4 regions of the Pantoea sp. LS15 genome follow, and region 1 is predicted to be linked to each of the others. Evidence: predicted binding sites of a transcription regulator. Region 1 holds the regulator's gene; each other region holds the start of a gene.
The links. The regulator PurR, encoded in region 1, represses purine synthesis genes. The targets are predictions, from matches to a motif close to CANGCAAACGTTTGCNTG.
Positions count from the first base shown of each region.

Region 2: the regulator PurR is predicted to act here: its motif matches at 3,848-3,865, upstream of carA (glutamine-hydrolyzing carbamoyl-phosphate synthase small subunit).
Region 3: the regulator PurR is predicted to act here: its motif matches at 1,699-1,716, upstream of glyA (serine hydroxymethyltransferase).
Region 4: the regulator PurR is predicted to act here: its motif matches at 1,239-1,256, upstream of purM (phosphoribosylformylglycinamidine cyclo-ligase).

Region 1 covers NZ_JAAVXA010000012.1:84,308-89,497, reverse strand. Annotated here, with positions in the region: gene HED65_RS16965 (C40 family peptidase) at 215-988, shown strand; gene sodB (superoxide dismutase [Fe]) at 1,110-1,691, shown strand; gene HED65_RS16955 (MFS transporter) at 1,730-2,896, opposite strand; gene cydH (cytochrome bd-I oxidase subunit CydH) at 3,060-3,149, opposite strand; gene purR (HTH-type transcriptional repressor PurR) at 3,447-4,472, shown strand; gene punR (DNA-binding transcriptional activator PunR) at 4,490-5,190, opposite strand, start outside.
Region 2 covers NZ_JAAVXA010000009.1:2-5,191, reverse strand. Annotated here, with positions in the region: gene carB (carbamoyl-phosphate synthase large subunit) at 1-2,462, opposite strand, end outside; gene carA (glutamine-hydrolyzing carbamoyl-phosphate synthase small subunit) at 2,481-3,629, opposite strand; gene dapB (4-hydroxy-tetrahydrodipicolinate reductase) at 4,084-4,905, opposite strand.
Region 3 covers NZ_JAAVXA010000002.1:45,618-50,807, forward strand. Annotated here, with positions in the region: gene cadC (lysine decarboxylation/transport transcriptional activator CadC) at 1-190, opposite strand, end outside; gene hmpA (NO-inducible flavohemoprotein) at 338-1,528, opposite strand; gene glyA (serine hydroxymethyltransferase) at 1,833-3,086, shown strand; gene HED65_RS03685 (DoxX family protein) at 3,141-3,563, opposite strand; gene HED65_RS03690 (3-phenylpropionate MFS transporter) at 3,737-4,876, shown strand; gene csiE (stationary phase inducible protein CsiE) at 4,877-5,190, opposite strand, start outside.
Region 4 covers NZ_JAAVXA010000002.1:119,322-124,511, reverse strand. Annotated here, with positions in the region: gene HED65_RS04005 (6-phospho-beta-glucosidase) at 1-1,050, opposite strand, end outside; gene purM (phosphoribosylformylglycinamidine cyclo-ligase) at 1,317-2,354, shown strand; gene purN (phosphoribosylglycinamide formyltransferase) at 2,351-2,992, shown strand; gene ppk1 (polyphosphate kinase 1) at 3,197-5,190, shown strand, end outside.

The sequences.
Region 1 (5,190 bases):
CAAATGGTGTTTAACCCTGCTGCGGTCAGGGTTTTGCTTAGGGAATGAACAAATATGCGACAGAACGATGAATTTTTTTGCACTTGCTAACGAAACACGATTGTAGATTGAAAAATGCTATTAACTTCTCGGGTTTTTATGGATTAGAATCGACGGGCTTTGTAAATCATACGCAGGTGCTATAGATGACCTGCATTTATCAGGGGACTGCCCAGTGGCGCGGATAAATAAAATCTCGATCACGCTCTGTGCTTTACTGTTTACATCACTCACTTTCACGCCAGTGGCAAACGCCTCTCAGCAGGCGCGGCATTCTGCTGTGCAAAAGAACCATCTGGTGAAAGCCACAGAACGTAAGAAAAAAACCACCAGTAAGAACGACAAGAAAAAAACAACTGCTCAGACTAAACAAACCACTTCCAGCAAGACCAAAACAAAATCTTCCCGCACTGCTCACACATCCAAAAGTAAAGCCTCGCAGACTGCCGCCAACCTCGTGACTGAAAAATGCATCACTCGTAAAGGACATAAAGCGAAATGTACGAAGGTCACCAAACTCGCAGAAGTGCATAAAGTTCGCGTCCAGAAAGCGCAAAAGACGGCGATGAACAAATTGATGGGGCAGATTGGTAAACCTTATCACTGGGGTGGAAGCTCCCCGCGTACCGGTTTTGACTGCAGCGGCCTCGTCTATTACGCGTATAAAGATCTGGTGAAGTTCCGCATTCCACGCACCGCCAATGAAATGTACCACCTGCGCGATGCTTCTCCGGTTGACCGTGGCGAGCTGGAAAACGGCGATCTGGTCTTCTTCCGCACACAAGGGCGCGGCACAGCTGACCACGTCGGTGTCTATGTTGGTAACGGGAAATTCATTCAGTCACCACGCAGCGGCCAGGATATTCAGATCACCTCGCTGAGTGAAGACTACTGGGTTCGTCACTATGTCGGCGCGCGTCGCGTCATGACACCTAAAACCATTCGCTAATCCCTGCCCTGCCGCATCGCGGCAGGGTAAGTTCCTCTTTTGCATACCCTTTCAATTTGCTATTCTCTCCTCGTTGTCTGTGTGGTTATTGGCAACACAAAATACAATAAGGAGAGAAGCAATGTCGTTCGAATTACCTGCACTACCGTATGCAAAAGACGCCCTGGCACCGCATATTTCTGCGGAAACCCTGGAATATCATTACGGCAAACATCATCAGACCTACGTCACCAACCTGAATAATCTGATCAAAGGCACCGATTTTGAAGGCAAAACGCTGGAAGAGATCGTCCGCAGTTCAGAGGGGGGTGTATTTAACAACGCTGCTCAGGTGTGGAACCACACTTTCTACTGGCACTGCCTGGCACCGAATGCTGGCGGCGAACCGACCGGTGAACTGGCTACCGCGATTAACGCCGCATTTGGCAGTTTCGCTGATTTCAAAGCGAAATTTACCGATGCAGCTATCAAGAACTTCGGTTCTGGCTGGACGTGGCTGGTAAAAGAAGCCGATGGCAAACTGGCTATCGTTTCCACCTCTAATGCGGGTACCCCACTGACCACCAGCGCTAAGCCGCTGATGACCGTGGACGTTTGGGAACACGCTTACTACATTGATTACCGTAACGCGCGTCCGAACTACCTGGAGCACTTCTGGGCACTGGTTAACTGGGAGTTTGTGGCGAAGAACTTCGCCGCATAAGAGACACGCAGAAGGGTTCGCCCTTCTGCGTTTTTTGCTTATTCAGCAGCGCAGGCTGTTTCTGGCTGCTTACGACCGGACATCATCACTAACAGCAGACCGAGCGCGGCAATAATCGCCCCCATAACCGGCACAAAACTGTATCCCAGCCCTCCAGAAATAACCGCGCCACCGGCGGCTGCACCGAGCGCATTACCGAGATTGAACGCGCCAATATTCACTGAAGACGAAAGACCCGGTGCCTCATGGGCGACACGCATCACGCGCATCTGTAGCGGTGGAACCACAGCAAAGGTGGCTGCTCCCCAGACGACCATCGCAATGGCTGCTCCGAACTCATTACGTGCCAGCCACGGAATAGCAATCATGATGACAATCAGCAGGGTTAAGAAGCCCTTCAACGTCCCGCTTACGGAACGGTCGGCAAATTTCCCACCCAGATAGTTACCAATCGAGAAGCCCACGCCAATCAGCACCAGCATCGCAGTGATAAAGATCGGTGTCGCGTGAGTGATGTCGTGAAGCACGGGAGAAATGTAGGTATAGAGGGTAAACATCGCCCCTGCCCCCAACACGGTAGTCAGCAGCGCCGAGAGCACCTGCGGGCGTACCAGCACAGATAACTCTTTACGCACGTCAGGACGTTCCCCCGCACTGCCTTTCGGCAGGGAGAAGAACAGTGCCACCATCGCGATCACACCCAGCCCGGCAGTCGCCAGGAAGGACATACGCCAGCCAATCACTTCCCCCAGCCACGTCGCGGCAGGTACGCCGCCAATGTTGGCAATGGTTAGCCCCATAAACATGGTGGCCACGGCACTCGCCTGCTTGTGTTTTGGCACCACGCTTGCTGCAACAACCGACCCCAATCCAAAGAACGCGCCGTGGTTAAGGCTGGTCAGAATGCGTGACAACATCAGGGTGGTGTAGTCCGGCGAAATGGCGGAAAGCACATTGCCCAGAGTGAAAATCGCCATCAGGAAAATCAGCGCATTGCGGCGCGCGCGGTGCGAAAGCAGAAGCGTCATCAGCGGTGCCCCAACCATCACGCCAATAGCGTAGGCGCTGATTAACATCCCTGCGGCAGGGATCGAGACATCCACGCCTCTGGCAATAACTGGCAGTAAACCCATTGGGGAGAATTCAGTGGTGCCAATCCCAAAAGCGCCAATCGCCAGGGCCAGCAGGGGAAAATTGATTTTCATACGTCAACTCCGGATGCCGTGTCATGTGGTGACACAGAACAAAGAAGCGGAAAGCATGACATCAATCACAAAAAATGAGAAGTTAACAAAATAGCAAAAGATTTTTGCCAGAGAAGTAACAATCCGGGGAATCGGGAGGGAGAAGACTCTCCCTCCGCGTAAATCAGTGCAGTGCGGCCGTCAGACCCGCTGCGACAATCAAAGCCAGCACAATAACGGTGGTGAACAGCGAAAACTTCAGATCGGAACTCATCAATTTTTCTCCTTTTAATCCCCCCACGAAAAGTGAGCTTGCTCATTTTTGCACAATTTACGTCAAAAATCTTCCTGGATTTAAACGGATAACCACTTTACCTCTTCCCCTTTTCATCAAGATAGGACAAAATTCCACGCTAAATTTATTAGCGTACCGGCCATTGACCCCCTCCTGACGTCCTGTGTCGTTTTCCCGGCGTGTCGCAATTCAAAATTGCGTGATAAGGGTGAGAGAAGGCAAACGTTTACCTTCAAGTTTTTCAGGAGTTTAGGATATGGTCTGGAGTGACATTTAATGGCAACAATTAAAGATGTAGCAAAACGCGCAAACGTTTCCACTACAACCGTATCACATGTAATTAACAAGACCCGTTTTGTGGCGGAAGAGACGCGCAATGCCGTCTGGGCAGCCATCAAAGAGCTGCACTATTCGCCAAGTGCGGTTGCGCGAAGCCTCAAGGTTAATCACACCAAGTCTATTGGTTTGCTGGCGACCAGCAGTGAAGCGGCCTATTTTGCCGAGATTATTGAGGCAGTAGAAAAAAACTGCTTCCAGAAAGGCTATACCCTGATTCTGGGCAACGCGTGGAACAGCATTGAAAAACAGCGAGCTTACCTGTCGATGATGGCTCAAAAGCGTGTTGATGGTCTGCTGGTGATGTGTTCCGAGTATCCGGAATCTGTGCTGTCGATGCTGGAAGAGTATCGCCATATCCCAATGGTGGTGATGGACTGGGGTGAAGCCCGCGCGGACTTCACCGATTCCGTGATCGATAACGCCTTTGAAGGCGGTTATATGGCGGGTCGTTACCTGATTGAACGCGGTCACCGCGAGATCGGCGTGATCCCGGGTCCACTGGAGCGCAACACCGGTGCAGGTCGTCTGGCTGGGTTTATGAAAGCGATGGAAGAAGCGTTGATCACCGTGCCGGAAAACTGGATCGTGCAGGGCGACTTTGAACCGGAGTCGGGCTACCGCGCTATGCAGCAGATCGTCTCCCAGCAGCACCGTCCGACCGCCGTTTTCTGCGGGGGCGACATCATGGCAATGGGTGCCCTCTGTGCGGCCGATGAGCTGGGTCTGCGTGTACCGCAGGATATTTCTGTGATCGGGTATGACAACGTGCGTAATGCGCGCTTCTTTACGCCGGCATTAACGACCATCCACCAGCCGAAAGATTCACTGGGTGAAACCGCCTTCAATATGCTGATGGACAGGATCGTCAACAAACGTGAAGAGTCGCAGTCCATTGAAGTTCACCCGCGTCTTATTGAACGCCGCTCTGTTGCCGATGGTCCGTTCCGCGACTATCGCCGGTAATCTCTTAACGGGGCCAGTTAACCTGGCTCCCGTAACCACTCCCGGTTTAGCGTTTCGCTGTCTCCCAGATAATCCAGTAACCAGGCCATCGCAGGTGAGACATCATTTTGCTGCCAGGTGAGGCAGCAGGCCGCATCCGGGAATGGGTTCTCCAGTGTCAGTTCAACCCATTCTCCGGCATCAATTCGCGGCCGCGCAAAATGAACGGGTACCATCGCGACACACAAACCAGCACTGAGACACGTCGCCGACGATTCCCAGTCGGGGGCAACCACCCGCCGCTGGTTGTCCAGAAGCCAGGTGATACGCTTGGGTAATGAACGGGACGTATCCTCCAGTACCAGCGACGGCCAGTTGCGTAGCGTATCGTCGCTCAATGGTCCTTCCAGAGTCGCCAGCGGATGATCACTTGCCACCACGCATTTCCAGCTCAGCATTCCCATATCACGAAAAGCGTACCGACCCCCGACAGGGATCGCCTGCGTGGCACCAATGGCCATCTCCGCCCTTCCGTCCGCCAGAGCATCCCAGACACCGTTGAACACCTCCTGTGACACCCGCAATTCGACGTCAGAAAAATGACGATAGAAATCGACAATCATTTGCCGGGTACGCTCGGGTTTGACGATATTATCCACCGCGATGGAAAGATGCCCCCGCCAGCCGTTAGCGATCTGTTGACACTGTTCGCGGGTGATCTGCATTTTTTTGATAACAG
Region 2 (5,190 bases), on a different contig from region 1:
TGCAGCTCGAAGGCCAGCTTCTGTACCTGCTGGCGCATTACATCCTGAATCTCCTGGCTCAGGGTGTACGCTGGCAGAGAACAGGCGGAGTCACCAGAGTGAACGCCAGCCTGCTCGATATGCTCCATGATGCCGCCAATCAGCACCATTTCGCCGTCGCAGATAGCGTCAACGTCCACTTCTACAGCATCGTCCAGGAAGCGGTCGAGCAGCACTGGCGCATCGTTAGAGACGCTTACCGCAGTCTGGAAGTAGCGACGCAGGTCAGCTTCGTCATAAACGATTTCCATCGCGCGGCCGCCCAGTACGTAGGAAGGACGCACCACCAGTGGGTAGCCAATCTCTTTCGCCTTCTCAACGGCCTGTTCAATCGCAGTTACAGTGGCGTTTGCCGGCTGTTTCAGTTTCAGACGGTCAACCGCCTGCTGGAAACGCTCACGGTCTTCGGCACGGTCAATCGCATCCGGGCTGGTACCGATAACCGGTACACCTGCTGCTTCCAGCGCGCGCGCCAGCTTCAGCGGGGTCTGGCCGCCGTACTGCACGATAACGCCTTTTGGCTTCTCGATACGCACGATTTCCAGCACGTCTTCCAGTGTTACCGGCTCAAAGTACAGACGGTCAGAGGTGTCGTAGTCAGTCGATACGGTTTCCGGGTTACAGTTAACCATAATGGTTTCGTAACCGTCTTCACGCAGCGCCAGAGAAGCGTGAACGCAGCAGTAATCGAACTCGATGCCCTGGCCGATACGGTTTGGGCCACCGCCCAGTACCATAATTTTGTCGCGGTCGACTGACGGGTTCGCTTCGCACTCATCTTCATACGTGGAGTACATGTACGCAGTATCGGTAGAGAATTCTGCCGCACAGGTGTCGACACGCTTGTAAACCGGGTGCAGGTTGAACTGGTCACGCAGCTTACGGATTTCCGCTTCGCGCACGCCCGCCAGCTTAGCCAGACGCGCATCGGCGAAGCCTTTACGCTTCAGCACGCGCAGGAAGTCAGCGTCCAGACCGTTGATGCCCAGATCCGCCACTTTCTCTTCCAGACGCACCAGCTCTTCAATCTGCACCAGGAACCAGCGGTCGATGTTGGTCAGGTTGAAGACGCCGTCCACAGACAGGCCTGCGCGGAAAGCATCGGCGATATACCAGATACGCTCTGCGCCCGCGTCTTTCAGCTCGCGGCGAATTTTTGTCAGTGCTTCCGGGTCGTCCAGGCTCACTTTCGGGTCAAAGCCGGTCGCGCCCACTTCCAGGCCACGCAGTGCTTTCTGCAGGGATTCCTGCTGGGTGCGGCCAATCGCCATCACTTCACCGACTGATTTCATCTGAGTGGTCAGACGGTCGTTCGCGCCGGCGAATTTCTCGAAGTTGAAGCGAGGAATTTTCGTCACAACGTAGTCGATAGACGGTTCGAAGGACGCAGGGGTGCGGCCGCCGGTGATGTCGTTCATCAGCTCGTCGAGGGTGTAACCCACCGCCAGTTTCGCCGCTACTTTCGCAATCGGGAAGCCGGTGGCTTTAGAAGCCAACGCCGAGGAACGGGATACACGCGGGTTCATTTCGATAACAATCAGGCGGCCGGTTTTCGGGTTCACCGAGAACTGCACGTTAGAACCACCGGTTTCCACGCCGATTTCACGCAGTACCGCCATCGAGGCGTTACGCATGATTTGATACTCTTTGTCGGTCAGGGTCTGGGCAGGCGCCACGGTGATGGAGTCACCGGTGTGGATACCCATCGCATCGAAGTTTTCGATGGAGCAGACGATGATGCAGTTGTCGTTTTTATCACGCACCACTTCCATCTCGTACTCTTTCCAGCCAATCAGCGATTCATCAATCAGCAACTCTTTGGTTGGGGAAAGGTCCAGACCGCGTTCGCAAATCTCTTCGAACTCTTCACGGTTGTACGCGATACCGCCGCCGGTGCCGCCCATGGTGAAGGAAGGACGAATGATACACGGATAACCCACGTCGGCCGCCACGGCCAGCGCTTCTTCCATGTTGTGTGCAATACCGGAACGCGCGGTGTCGAGGCCGATTTTTTTCATCGCCACGTCGAAGCGACGACGGTCTTCTGCTTTATCAATCGCGTCGGCGGTCGCACCAATCATGGTTACGCCGAACTCGGCAAGCACACCCTGACGCTCCAGCTCCAGCGCACAGTTCAGCGCCGTCTGGCCGCCCATAGTTGGCAGCACCGCGTCCGGACGCTCTTTCTCGATGATTTTACGCACCACTTCCCAGTGAATCGGCTCGATGTAAGTTGCATCAGCCATTTCCGGGTCGGTCATGATGGTTGCCGGGTTAGAGTTCACCAGAATGACGCGGTAGCCCTCTTCACGCAGGGCTTTACACGCCTGCGCACCGGAGTAGTCAAATTCGCAGGCCTGGCCGATCACGATCGGGCCAGCACCAAGGATCAGGATGCTTTTTATGTCTGTACGTTTTGGCATTGTCTTCTCAGCTCCTGATTATTTAGCGGTCTTACGGTATTGCTCGATAAGTTCGATGAAGTGATCGAACAGCGGCGCGGCATCGTGCGGGCCCGGGCTGGCTTCCGGGTGGCCCTGGAAGCTGAATGCAGGCTTATCGGTACGGTGGATACCCTGCAGGGTGCCATCGAACAGTGATTTATGCGTCACTCGCAGGTTAGACGGCATTGACGCTTCATCGACAGCAAAACCGTGGTTCTGCGCGGTGATCATCACCGTGTTGTTGTCGATATCTTTCACCGGGTGGTTACCACCGTGGTGACCGAATTTCATCTTAACGGTGTTCGCACCGCTCGCCAGCGCCAACAGCTGATGTCCGAGGCAGATACCGAAGACCGGGATATCGGTTTCCAGGAAAGATTTAATGGCGTTGATAGCGTAATCGCACGGAGCCGGGTCACCCGGGCCGTTCGAGAGGAAGATACCGTCCGGGTTCATCTTCAGAACCTCTTCCGCAGAGGTTTGTGCAGGCACGACGGTCAGACGGCAACCGCGGTCAACCAGCATGCGCAGGATATTGCGCTTGGCGCCGAAATCGTAGGCCACCACGTGGAACGGCAGCTCGCTCTCTTTTTTCGCTTCCGGCAGGTCGCCTTCCAGCGTCCAGCTACCCTGCGTCCAGCTGTAGGCTTCAGCGGTAGTCACTTCTTTCGCCAGGTCCATGCCGTTCAGGCCCGGGAAGGCTTTCGCTTTTTCCAGCGCCAGGGCCGCATCCAGGTTATCACCTGCAATGATGCAGCCGTTTTGTGCACCTTTCTCGCGCAGCAGACGCGTTAACTTACGGGTATCAATATCGGCAATCGCCACAATGTTATGGCGCTTCAGGTAAGAAGAGAGGTCTTCGGTATTGCGGAAGTTGCTGGCAATCAGCGGCAGGTCACGAATGACCAGACCTTGCGCATGTACCTGAGAGGATTCTTCGTCAGCCGCATTGGTGCCGACATTGCCAATATGAGGATAAGTAAGAGTAACGATTTGGCGAGAATAGGAAGGATCAGTGAGGATTTCTTGATAACCGGTCATTGAAGTATTGAAAACGACTTCCCCAACCGCCGAACCTGTTGCCCCTATGGCCCGACCGATAAACTGGGTTCCGTCTTCCAGAACCAATAGCGCTGACTTAATCAAAACACCCTCCAGAGAATATTCACTCACTTTATTTGCATATTAATGCATAACCATGTCATGGATCAATGCAAATGTGTTGCCAGCGGATTTTTGGCAAACGGCGGCATTCTGGAGATTTGGTGGGTAAAAGTCAACTTAAAACGGATATTTTGTTTGTTCTTTTGCAAGCCTGGTGCGCAGAAGATAGCTTAACCGACAAAAAGATCAGGTAAATCACCACGGAAAACGCTTGCGCGACAAGTTTAATGATAAATCTGGCAAGGGAGTAATAAAAAGTAGACCAGATGGTCAAAATTTACATTTTAGCAACGAAAAAATAGAGCAATAGACTTACTTTTAAAAGTAATAAGCGAAATAAATGGCGAAATAAGAAAAATAAAAGGGCAATAAATTATTGCCCTATGCAATCAAGTAATTACGACTGCAATAACCACATCACGATGGGTAATAAACCTTACAAATTGTTAAGATCCAGCACATCTCGCATATCAAAAAGACCATTTTCCTTGCCTTTTAACCACAAAGCAGAACGTACGGCACCATTTGCAAATGTCATACGGCTGGAGGCTTTATGCGTAATTTCAACACGCTCGCCAATATCGGCGAACATCGCGGTATGTTCGCCGACGATGTCACCCGCTCGCACGGTTGCGAAGCCAATGGTTCCCGGCACGCGTTCGCCGGTGTAACCTTCGCGGGTATAGACCGCGCAATCTTTTAAATCTTTATCAAGTGCATGAGCAATCGCTTCGCCCATTGCCAGCGCCGTACCTGATGGCGCATCAACTTTGTAACGGTGGTGCGCTTCAACAATCTCAATGTCGGTATAGTTGCCCATCACCTTCGCCGCTTTCTCCAGCAGCTTGAGCATGACGTTTACGCCCACACTAAAGTTCGCAGCAAAAACAATCGCAATTTCTTTTGATGCGTCCTGAATAGCCTGCTTACCTGCGTCGTCAAAACCGGTAGTACCGATGACCATTCCCTTGCCGTGCTCGCGGCAAAACGCCAGATGCGTCAGCGTCCCTTCCGGACGGGTAAAGTCGATGAATACATCGAAGTCATCTTTAACCGCGTCAAGACTGCTCTGGACGGTAACGCCCGTCTTTCCCGCACCTGCCAGCTCACCTGCGTCGGCACCAAGAAGTGAGGAACCTTCACGCTCCAGGGCCGCACCCAGCGCCACACCATCCATCTGTAGCGCCGCCTGAATCAGCTGACGGCCCATACGTCCACCCGCGCCCGCAATCGCGACACGGATCTGTGCATCATGCATAGTTATTCTCTTACGTTAAAATGATGTAAACCGTTTTCAGATTAACCAGCCTTGCTCTGTGCTGCCAACTGAAAACACCAATAATTAGAATTTAACGTGAAACCGACTTAAATATCAGTAAAAGACATGATTTTGTCGTCACGATAATGTACGGGGCAAAATAAATATCCTCCGGCATAGCCGGAGGTTTTTCATATGCGCCTGTAAGGCTTTGTTACCAGCCGCGCCCTACCAGGCGCATCGCAATCTGACATTTGCATCTATGGATTACTTACGGCCCGTAAA
Region 3 (5,190 bases), on a different contig from region 1:
TGACAATATTGCGCATCCAGATGTTATCAATGATTTCATCCCGGCTCAGGACTTCATCAGGATGACTGGCGAAATACACCAAAAGATCAATTAAGCGTGGTTCAAGCGTCAGTTGGCGACCTTGCCGACTAATTTGATTTATGGACGGCGTAACTCGCCACTCGCCAACGCGTACAACAGGTTGTTGCATAAAAAAGCGTCCCCAAGCGGAAAAGGGAAAAGAAAAATCATAACATGAATGACAAACTCATTATTGATAAGCCACAAGACTCAATGTTGAAGATGAAAGAAAAAAAGGATGCCGCTAAATACAGCATCCTGAGAGGAATTGGTCGGTTTACAGCACTTTATGAGGCCCGAAACACTCGTAATGAATGTTTTCAGATTTGATCCCCAGCGTAACTAGCTGTCTGGCGGCAAACTGCATAAAAGCGACTGGGCCGCAGAGCCAGAATTGCATCTCTGGATTGCTGAACAGGCTCTCGTGTTTACTCAAATCCATCAAGCCCTCGCTGTCGAATCGTGCATTCTGACGGTCATCTTCATCAGGCTGGCGATACCAGGTATGCGCGGTAAAGCGTGGCAGGGTCGCCCCCAGCGTTTTTACTTCATCCGAAAAGGCATGCACATCACCGTTCTCGGCGGCGTGGAACCAGTTTACCTGTGCGGTGTGGTTTGCTTTCGCCAGTGTATCGAGCATCGCCAGCATTGGCGTTTGGCCGACACCCGCAGAGATCAGTGTGACCGGGGTATGCGTTTCAACGGCCATAAAGAAATCACCAGCAGGTGCGGCCAGATGTACCACGTCACCCACGCTGGCTTCGTTGTGCAACCAGTTTGAAACCTGACCGCCTTCTTCACGTTTCACTGCGATACGGTAACGTTTACCGTCAGGTTTGCGGGTCAGGGAGTACTGGCGAATTTCCTGATGCGGGAAACCTTCAGGTTTCAGCCAGACGCCAAGGTACTGTCCTGGCTGATAATCCGCTACCGGCTGACCATCAACCGGCTCAAATTCAAAGCTGGTAATAAGCTGGCTGCGCGGCGTTTTCTCAACGATACGGAACGCGCGCGTACCTTCCCAGCCACCGTTCTTACTGGCGTTTTCGCTGTAGATTTGCGCTTCACGGTTGATGAATACGTTTGCCAGCACGCCGTAGGCTTTACCCCACGCGTCCAGTACCTCCTGACCCGGACTGAACATTTCGTCCAGGGTCGCTAACAGATGGCCGCCAACGATGTTGTACTGCTCCGGTTTGATCTGGAAGCTGGTATGTTTCTGCGCGATTTTTTCCACCGCAGGCAGCAGCGCTGCCAGGTTTTCAATATTGCTGGCATAAGCCGCGATAGCATTGAACAGGGCTTCGCGCTGATCGCCGTTACGCTGGTTGCTCATGTTGAAAATCTCTTTGAGCTCCGGGTTGTGCGTGAACATACGATCGTAGAAATGGGCAGTGAGTTTAGGGCCGGTTTCTACCAGCAGGGGAATAGTGGCTTTTACAGTAGCGATGGTTTGAGCGTCGAGCATGAGCGCGTCCTTTTGATGATACTTTAATGATGTATTTTAAATGCATCTTATAAAAAATACCCCTGCGTTGTAAATGGTTCTTTGCAACATGAAAAATATGCATCACAAACCTGAAAAGAAATCGGTTGAAAATGTTGAGAGCTTTATTCCTCAAACCCTTGCGTGGCGTGAAGGAAAACGTTTGCGTAAAATCGTTTGTCAAGACCTGTTATCACAGAACTATTCAGTTATACTGTTGCCCGTCGTCCAACAGGACTGCCTTTTCAGGCCAAAATTTACTTGTTAGCTGAGTCAGGAGATGCGGATGTTAAAGCGTGAAATGAACATTGCCGATTATGATGCCGAACTGTGGCAGGCTATGGAGCAGGAAAAAGTACGTCAGGAAGAGCACATCGAACTGATCGCCTCCGAAAACTACACCAGCCCGCGCGTAATGCAGGCACAGGGCTCTCAGCTGACCAACAAATATGCTGAAGGTTATCCGGGTAAGCGTTACTACGGTGGTTGCGAGTACGTTGATATCGTTGAGCAACTGGCTATTGACCGTGCGAAAGAACTCTTTGGCGCTGACTACGCTAACGTGCAGCCGCACTCTGGCTCTCAGGCTAACTTCGCGGTCTACACCGCGCTGCTGCAACCGGGTGATACCGTTCTGGGTATGAACCTGGCGCAGGGCGGCCACCTGACTCACGGCTCCCCGGTTAACTTCTCCGGCAAACTGTACAACATCATTCCTTACGGTATTGATGAGTCCGGTAAAATTGACTACGAAGACATGGCGAAGCAGGCGCAGACCCATAAACCGAAAATGATCATCGGCGGTTTCTCTGCTTACTCCGGAATCGTTGACTGGGCAAAAATGCGTGAAATCGCAGACAGCATCGGTGCTTACCTGTTCGTAGACATGGCGCACGTTGCGGGTCTGATTGCCGCAGGCGTTTACCCGAACCCGGTTCCTCACGCTCACGTTGTGACCACCACCACCCACAAAACTCTGGCGGGTCCTCGCGGTGGCCTGATCCTGGCGAAAGGCGGTGATGAAGAGTTGTACAAAAAACTGAACTCTGCTGTGTTCCCAAGCGCGCAGGGCGGCCCTCTGATGCACGTTATCGCGGCGAAAGCGGTGGCGCTGAAAGAAGCGATGGAGCCAGAGTTCAAGGTTTACCAGCAGCAGGTTGCCAAAAACGCCAAAGCGATGGTGGAAGTGTTCCTGAACCGTGGCTACAAAGTGGTCTCCGGTGGTACTGAAAACCACCTGTTCCTGCTGGATCTGGTTGATAAAAACCTGACCGGTAAAGAAGCTGACGCTGCCCTGGGCCGCGCCAACATCACCGTGAACAAAAACAGCGTACCAAACGATCCGAAGAGCCCGTTTGTGACCTCCGGTATCCGTATCGGTTCACCAGCAGTGACTCGCCGTGGCTTTAAAGAAGCGGAAGTAAAAGAGCTGGCTGGCTGGATGTGTGACGTTCTGGACAATATCAATGACGAAGCGGTTATCGAGCGCGTTAAAGGTAAAGTTCTGGATATCTGCGCACGCTTCCCGGTATACGCATAATTCCTCTGCTTTGCAGAAATAAAAAAGGCCGCGCTTGCGGCCTTTTTTTATGGCTCAACGTCGGTCAAGGGAAATGGCACCAGGCCCGACTATCGCCAGCAGAATAAAGGCACCAGCAATACTGACATTCTTGTAGAAGTTAATCATATTCGGTATGACCGCATCACCGGTCATATCCCAGTAGTGATGGCCTATTACCGCGGTTCCCAGCGTGTAGAACACAAACAGGACGGCGAGAGGACGGGTGAAAAAACCCAGCACGATCAGAATAGCGGCGGGTACTTCCATCACCACCGCAATAATGGCCGCCAGCATGGGCATCGGTGTACCCAGCGAGGTCATATATTGCACGGTGCCGCTAAACCCTGTGAGTTTCGGATAGCCAAAGATAATAAACAGCACGACAAGTGCGATGCGGCCAATCAACAGCAACAGGTGACGCGACTGACCGAAATCGAAATAACGAAGTGAGTTCATGGCAGAAATACCTCTGCAAGTGGAGTAATTTAAACGTAATACACATTTTCATTCCCTGCCATAAGCCAGACGACTGCACATTATGTTAATTTTTCGTTAATTTATAGCGGGCTATCGACTTGCTTAATTTTTATATTCTCGCCAGACTATGGCCTCGATTTCGGGAGGGATTCATGGTCTTGCATTCCACGCGCTGGCTGGCGCTCAGTTATTTCACCTATTTCTTTAGCTACGGTATTTTTCTGCCTTTCTGGGGCGTCTGGCTTAAGGGTATTGGCCTGACCCCCGAGACCATCGGTATCCTGCTAGGTGCCGGGCTGGTGGCACGTTTCCTGGGTAGCCTGCTGATTGCCCCGCGCGTTAGCGATCCCTCCTTATTGATCAAGGCGTTGCGCATTCTTGCTCTGTTGACGCTGGTCTTTGTCGCCTGCTTCTGGGTCAGCCACCAGTTTGCCTGGCTGATGGTGGTGATGGTCGGCTTCAACCTGTTCTTTTCACCGCTGGTACCGCTGACGGATGCCCTGGCGAACACCTGGCAAAAGCAGATCACCATGGACTATGGCCGCGTGCGCCTGTGGGGCTCAATTGCCTTTGTGATTGGCTCTGCGCTGGTGGGTAAACTGGTCAGTCTCTATGATTACCGCGCGATCCTGGCTCTGTTGAGTATCGGGATTGCCTCGATGTTGTTGGGCATGCTGCTGCGACCGTCGGTGATGCCGCAAGGGGAGAGCCGCCATCAGGAGAGCGCAGGCTGGCCTGCCTGGCGGAGCCTGGTTGCACAAAGCTGGCGTTTTCTGGCGTGCGTGTGTCTGCTCCAGGGGGCGCATGCGGCGTATTATGGTTTCAGTGCCATCTACTGGCAGGGGGCGGGATATTCTGCATCAGCCGTTGGCTATCTGTGGTCGCTTGGGGTAGTGGCCGAAGTCGTTATTTTCGCTCTGAGCAAAAAGCTGTTCCGTCGCTTTGGCGCGCGCGACCTGCTGCTGCTTTCCGCCCTGTGCGGTGTAGTGCGGTGGGGCATCATGGGCTGGACGACAGAACTCCCGTGGCTGATTGTGGCGCAAATTCTCCACTGCGGTACCTTCACCGTGTGCCATCTGGCGGCGATGCGCTATATCTCGGCGCGCGAGGGTGGGGACGTGATTCGTCTGCAGGCGGTTTATTCCGCAGTTGCGATGGGCGGCAGTATTGCGATCATGACGGTTTTCGCCGGTTTTCTGTACCAGCATCTGGGGCATGGCGTCTTCTGGGTAATGGCGCTGGTTGCTTTACCCGCGATAATCGTTCGTCCTAAAGTGACCGCTCGCGCCTGACTATGATTCCAGCATGGCGCGAATATGTTCTTGCTGCTGTGTGTTCAGTGCTTCAACGGCATGGATCAACGGCGGCGAGAATAACGGCAGAGCGGTAGGATAGGGGGTGATAACCAGCGCGGCTTCGCGCGGTGCCCCCTCTTTCTGGAAAGTCTGCAACGCCAGATAGCGAATATTGAGCGGCAGCAGTGTCAACTCACGAAGTTGCTCCTCAATCAAATCTTCACAGGCTTTATCTTCCCCCGTCAGCAGAATGACCTGTTTTTCGTGCAGATCGGTTTCCTGCATTAGCCAGGCACCGAAAATCACCGCGA
Region 4 (5,190 bases), on a different contig from region 1:
GATCTGCCAGCCCCAGTCGGATTTCTGCACATATGGGTTGGAGACCAGGCTCTTGCTCTCGTCATAATCCAGCTGCGGGTTATCCGCTGTCGCCTGCGTGGCGAAGGACATGTAATAGCTGAAACCGATGTAATCCACACAGCCCTGCTTCAGTGCGGCTTTATCTTCTTCGGTTATATCCAGCGCAAAGCCACGACGCTCAAAGTAGTTGAGCAGGTGCTGTGGATACTTGCCGCGTACGTGAACGTCTGTGAACCAGTAGCGACGATGCATGGCGTTCATCGCCATCATCATGTCGTCCGGGGCACAGGTCAGCGGATAAATCGGGCACATGGCAATCATGCAGCCGATTTGCAGCGACGGGTTAATCTCACGCCCCGCTTTTACCGCCAGTGCACTGGCCACCAGCTCATAGTGCGCGGCCTGGAACATCACCGGCTCACGGTCTTCGCCCGACTCATACTTCAACCCGGAGTTGGTAAACGGCGCAAAGTCTTCGTGGAAGTTCGCCTGGTTGTTGATCTCGTTAAAGGTCATCCAGTACTTCACTTTGTGTTGATAGCGCTGGAAAACTACTTTTGAGAAACGGACAAAGAAATCGATCAGTTTACGGTTACGCCAGCCGCCGTATTCGGTGACCAGATGGAACGGCATCTCGAAGTGCGAGAGCGTGATGACCGGCTCGATGCCATGCTTCAGGCACTCGTCGAACAGATCGTCATAGAATTTCAGGCCAGCTTCGTTAGGCTCCAGCTCATCCCCTTTCGGGAAGATCCGCGTCCATGCAATCGAGGTGCGGAAGCATTTGAACCCTAATTCAGCAAAGAGTTTGATGTCCTCTTTATAGCGGTGATAGAAGTCGATGGCTTCGTGGTTAGGGTAATTTTTCCCCGGCAAGACGCCCTGGGTGATTTCACGCGGCACGCCGTGCGCGCCCGCAGTCATGACATCGGCAACGCTAACGCCTTTTCCACCCTCTTTCCAGCCCCCTTCCAGTTGATGCGCCGCAACCGCACCACCCCACAGAAAACCTTCTTTAAATCCTGACATTCTCTTTCCCTCATTCTGCGTTATTTTCTGCAAAAACAAATACAGAAACCGGTTTCAGTTGAATGATGTGCAAAGGTGATTCCTGTTGCAAGGAGAAAACCGAAACCGGTTTCATTTTCGTGAACAGACTCAAGTTTGGACACATTGGCAGGCCGCACAGAAAAAAAAATCGTCTCACCGAGAATAGGCTCGCAAACGTTTGCCTGGACTGTTAGAATTGCGCCGATTTTTCTTACTAGCTATGCAATCGCGTGGGGACTTGAGCCGTGACCAACAAAACTTCTCTCAGCTACAAAGATGCCGGTGTTGATATTGACGCAGGTAATGCGCTGGTTGACCGAATCAAAGGTGTGGTGAAAAAAACCCGCCGCCCGGAAGTGATGGGTGGTCTGGGTGGATTCGGCGCACTGTGCGCGCTGCCGCAAAAATATCGTGAACCTGTTCTGGTCTCGGGTACTGATGGTGTAGGTACAAAACTGCGCCTGGCGATGGATTTAAAACGTCATGACACGATCGGTATCGATCTGGTCGCGATGTGTGTGAACGACCTGGTCGTTCAGGGTGCTGAACCGCTGTTCTTCCTCGATTATTACGCAACCGGGAAACTGGACGTTGATACCGCAGCCAGCGTGATTAACGGTATTGCCGAAGGGTGTCTGCAGTCAGGCTGTGCACTGGTCGGCGGTGAAACCGCAGAAATGCCAGGCATGTACCACGGCGAAGATTATGACGTCGCTGGTTTCTGCGTCGGCGTGGTAGAAAAATCAGAAATTATCGACGGCAGCAAAGTGGCTGATGGTGATGTCCTGATCGCACTGGCTTCCAGCGGCCCGCACTCTAACGGCTACTCTCTGGTACGTAAAATCCTCGAAGTCAGCGGTTGCGACCCACAGACCACTGAACTGGATGGCAAACCGCTTGCCGATCACCTGCTGGCTCCAACCCGCATTTACGTGAAAAACGTGCTGGAACTGATCGAGAACGTTGACGTTCATGCGATTGCCCACCTGACCGGTGGCGGCTTCTGGGAAAATATCCCGCGCGTTCTGCCGGACAACACCCAGGCAGTCATTGACGAATCTTCATGGCAGTGGCCGGCCGTCTTTAACTGGCTGCAGACTGCAGGCAACGTCAGCTCTCACGAAATGTACCGCACCTTTAACTGCGGCGTGGGCATGATTATCGCCCTGCCGGCAAGCGAAGCAGATAAAGCGGTTAAACTGCTGACAGAGAAAGGTGAAAACACGTGGAAAATCGGTACTATTAAAGCTTCCGATTCCGAACAACGTGTGGTCATTGAATGAAAAACATCGTGGTGCTCATTTCCGGTAACGGAAGCAATTTGCAGGCAATAATTGACGCCTGCAAACAGAAGAAGATCAATGGCACCATTCGGGCAGTATTCAGCAACAAGGCCGACGCGTTCGGCCTTGAGCGCGCCCGGGAAGCAAGTATTCCCGCGCACGCGCTGGAAGCCAGCCAGTTCGCCGGGCGTGAAGCCTTTGACCGCGAGCTGGTTCAGGAAATAGATGCCTACGCGCCTGATGTCGTAGTGCTGGCGGGGTATATGCGTATCCTGAGCCCGGCTTTTGTTGAGCACTATGCCGGACGTCTGCTGAATATCCACCCTTCTCTGCTACCGAAGTATCCTGGTCTGCACACCCATCGTCAGGTTCTGGAAAACGGCGATGAAGAGCATGGTACCTCCGTGCATTTCGTTACCGACGAACTGGATGGTGGCCCGGTGATCCTGCAGGCGAAAGTGCCGGTCTTTGAAGGTGATAACGAAGAAGACGTGACCGAACGCGTACAGGTCCAGGAACATGCCATTTATCCGCTGGTGGTAAGCTGGTTTGTCGACGGGCGTCTGGAGATGCGCGACGGCGCTGCCTGGCTCGACGGCGTGAAGTTACCCCCGCAGGGTTATGCGGCCGAAGAGTAGTGTGTTATGTCGGGTGGCGCTACGCCTACCCGACTTACAAATTGCATTACCCGATATTCCCTTCTCCAACCCTCTAAAATCCCCAACAAAAAAAATAACTGTCATACTTTTCTGGCACTGTTGGACATATCGTGGAAATGCTCGCCATAATAAGGACGAGACGGATTTACCACGTCCTGTGATTGAACTGGAGTGTGAGCTGTAATGGGTCAGGAAAAGTTATATATCGAGAAAGAGCTAAGCTGGTTAGCATTCAACGAACGTGTACTCCAGGAAGCGGCTGACAAAAGTAACCCGCTGATCGAGCGCATGCGTTTTTTGGGTATTTACTCCAACAACCTGGATGAGTTCTACAAGGTTCGTTTTGCCGAACTGAAACGGCGAATCATCATCAGCGAAGAACAGGGCCTAAACTCTCACTCGCGCCATCTGCTGGGCAAAATCCAGTCCCGCGTGTTGAAAGCCGATCAGGAATTTGACGGCCTGTATAACGAACTGCTGCTGGAAATGGCACGCAATCAAATCTTCCTGATTAACGAACGGCAGCTTTCCGTTAACCAACAAAACTGGCTGCGCCATTACTTCAAACAGTATCTGCGCCAGCACATTACCCCGATTCTGATCAACCGCGAAACCGACCTGGTACAGTTCCTGAAAGATGACTACACCTACCTGGCGGTGGAAATTATCCGCGGCGAATCGATCCGCTACGCGCTGCTTGAGATCCCGTCCGATAAGGTACCGCGCTTTGTGAACCTGCCGCCGGAAACCCCGCGCAGACGCAAGCCGATGATCCTGCTTGATAACATTCTGCGTTACTGTCTGGACGACATCTTCAAAGGCTTCTTCGATTACGATGCGTTAAACGCCTATTCCATGAAGATGACCCGTGACGCCGAATATGACCTGGTGCACGAGATGGAAGCCAGCCTGATGGAGCTGATGTCTTCCAGCCTGAAACAGCGTTTGACGGCCGAGCCGGTGCGCTTCGTTTATCAGCGTGACATGCCAGACGCCATGGTTGAAATGCTGCGCGAAAAACTGACGATTTCCCGCTATGACTCCATTGTACCGGGCGGTCGCTACCACAACTTTAAAGACTTTATTGGCTTCCCGAACGTCGGCAAAGCCAATCTGGTCAACAAACCGCTGCCGCGGTTACGTCATATCTGGTTCGATAAGTTCCGCAACGGATTCGATGCCATCCGCGAACGTGATGTCCTGCTCTACTATCCGTATCACACGTTTGAACACGTGCTGGAACTGCTGCGCCAGGCCTCTTTCGACCCGAACGTGCTGGCTATCAAGATCAACATCTACCGCGTGGCCAAAGATTCACGCATCATCGATGCCATGATCCATGCCGCGCACAACGGTAAGAAAGTGACCGTGGTCGTTGAGTTGCAGGCCCGTTTCGACGAAGAAGCCAACATTCACTGGGCTCGTCGTCTGACGGAAGCAGGTGTTCACGTTATTTTCTCTGCTCCAGGCCTGAAAATTCACGCCAAGCTGTTCCTGATCTCCCGTAAAGAGGGTGACGACGTGGTACGTTATGCCCACATCGGTACCGGGAACTTCAACGAGAAAACCGCACGAATTTATACCGACTACTCGCTGCTGACCGCTGATGCCCGCATCACAAACGAGGTACGCAGAGTATTTAACTTTATTGAGAACCCATACCGCCCGGTGAATTTCGATTATCTGCTGGTGTCACCGCAGAACTCGCGCCGTCTGCTGTACGATATGATCGATAAAGAGATCGCTAATGCTCAGAAAGGGTTGTCATCCGGCATCACGCTGAAGCTCAACAATCTGGTCGACAAAGGTCTGGTTGACCGCCTGTACGCGGCGTCCAGTTCCGGTGTACCGGTAAACCTGCTGATCCGCGGTATGTGCTCCCTGATCCCTGAACTGGAAGGCATCAGCGACAATATTCGCGTCATCAGCATTGTTGACCGTTACCTGGAACACGATCGAGTCTATATTTTTGATAATGCGGGTGACAAACAGGTTTACCTCTCTTCTGCAGACTGGATGACACGCAATATTGACTATCGAATTGAAGTCGCGGCACCGCTGCTGGATCCGCGACTGAAGCAACAGATCCTCGATATCATCGAGATTCTGTTCAGCGATACGGTGAAAGCACGCTATATCGACAAAGAACTCAGTAACCGCTATGTACCGCGCGGCAA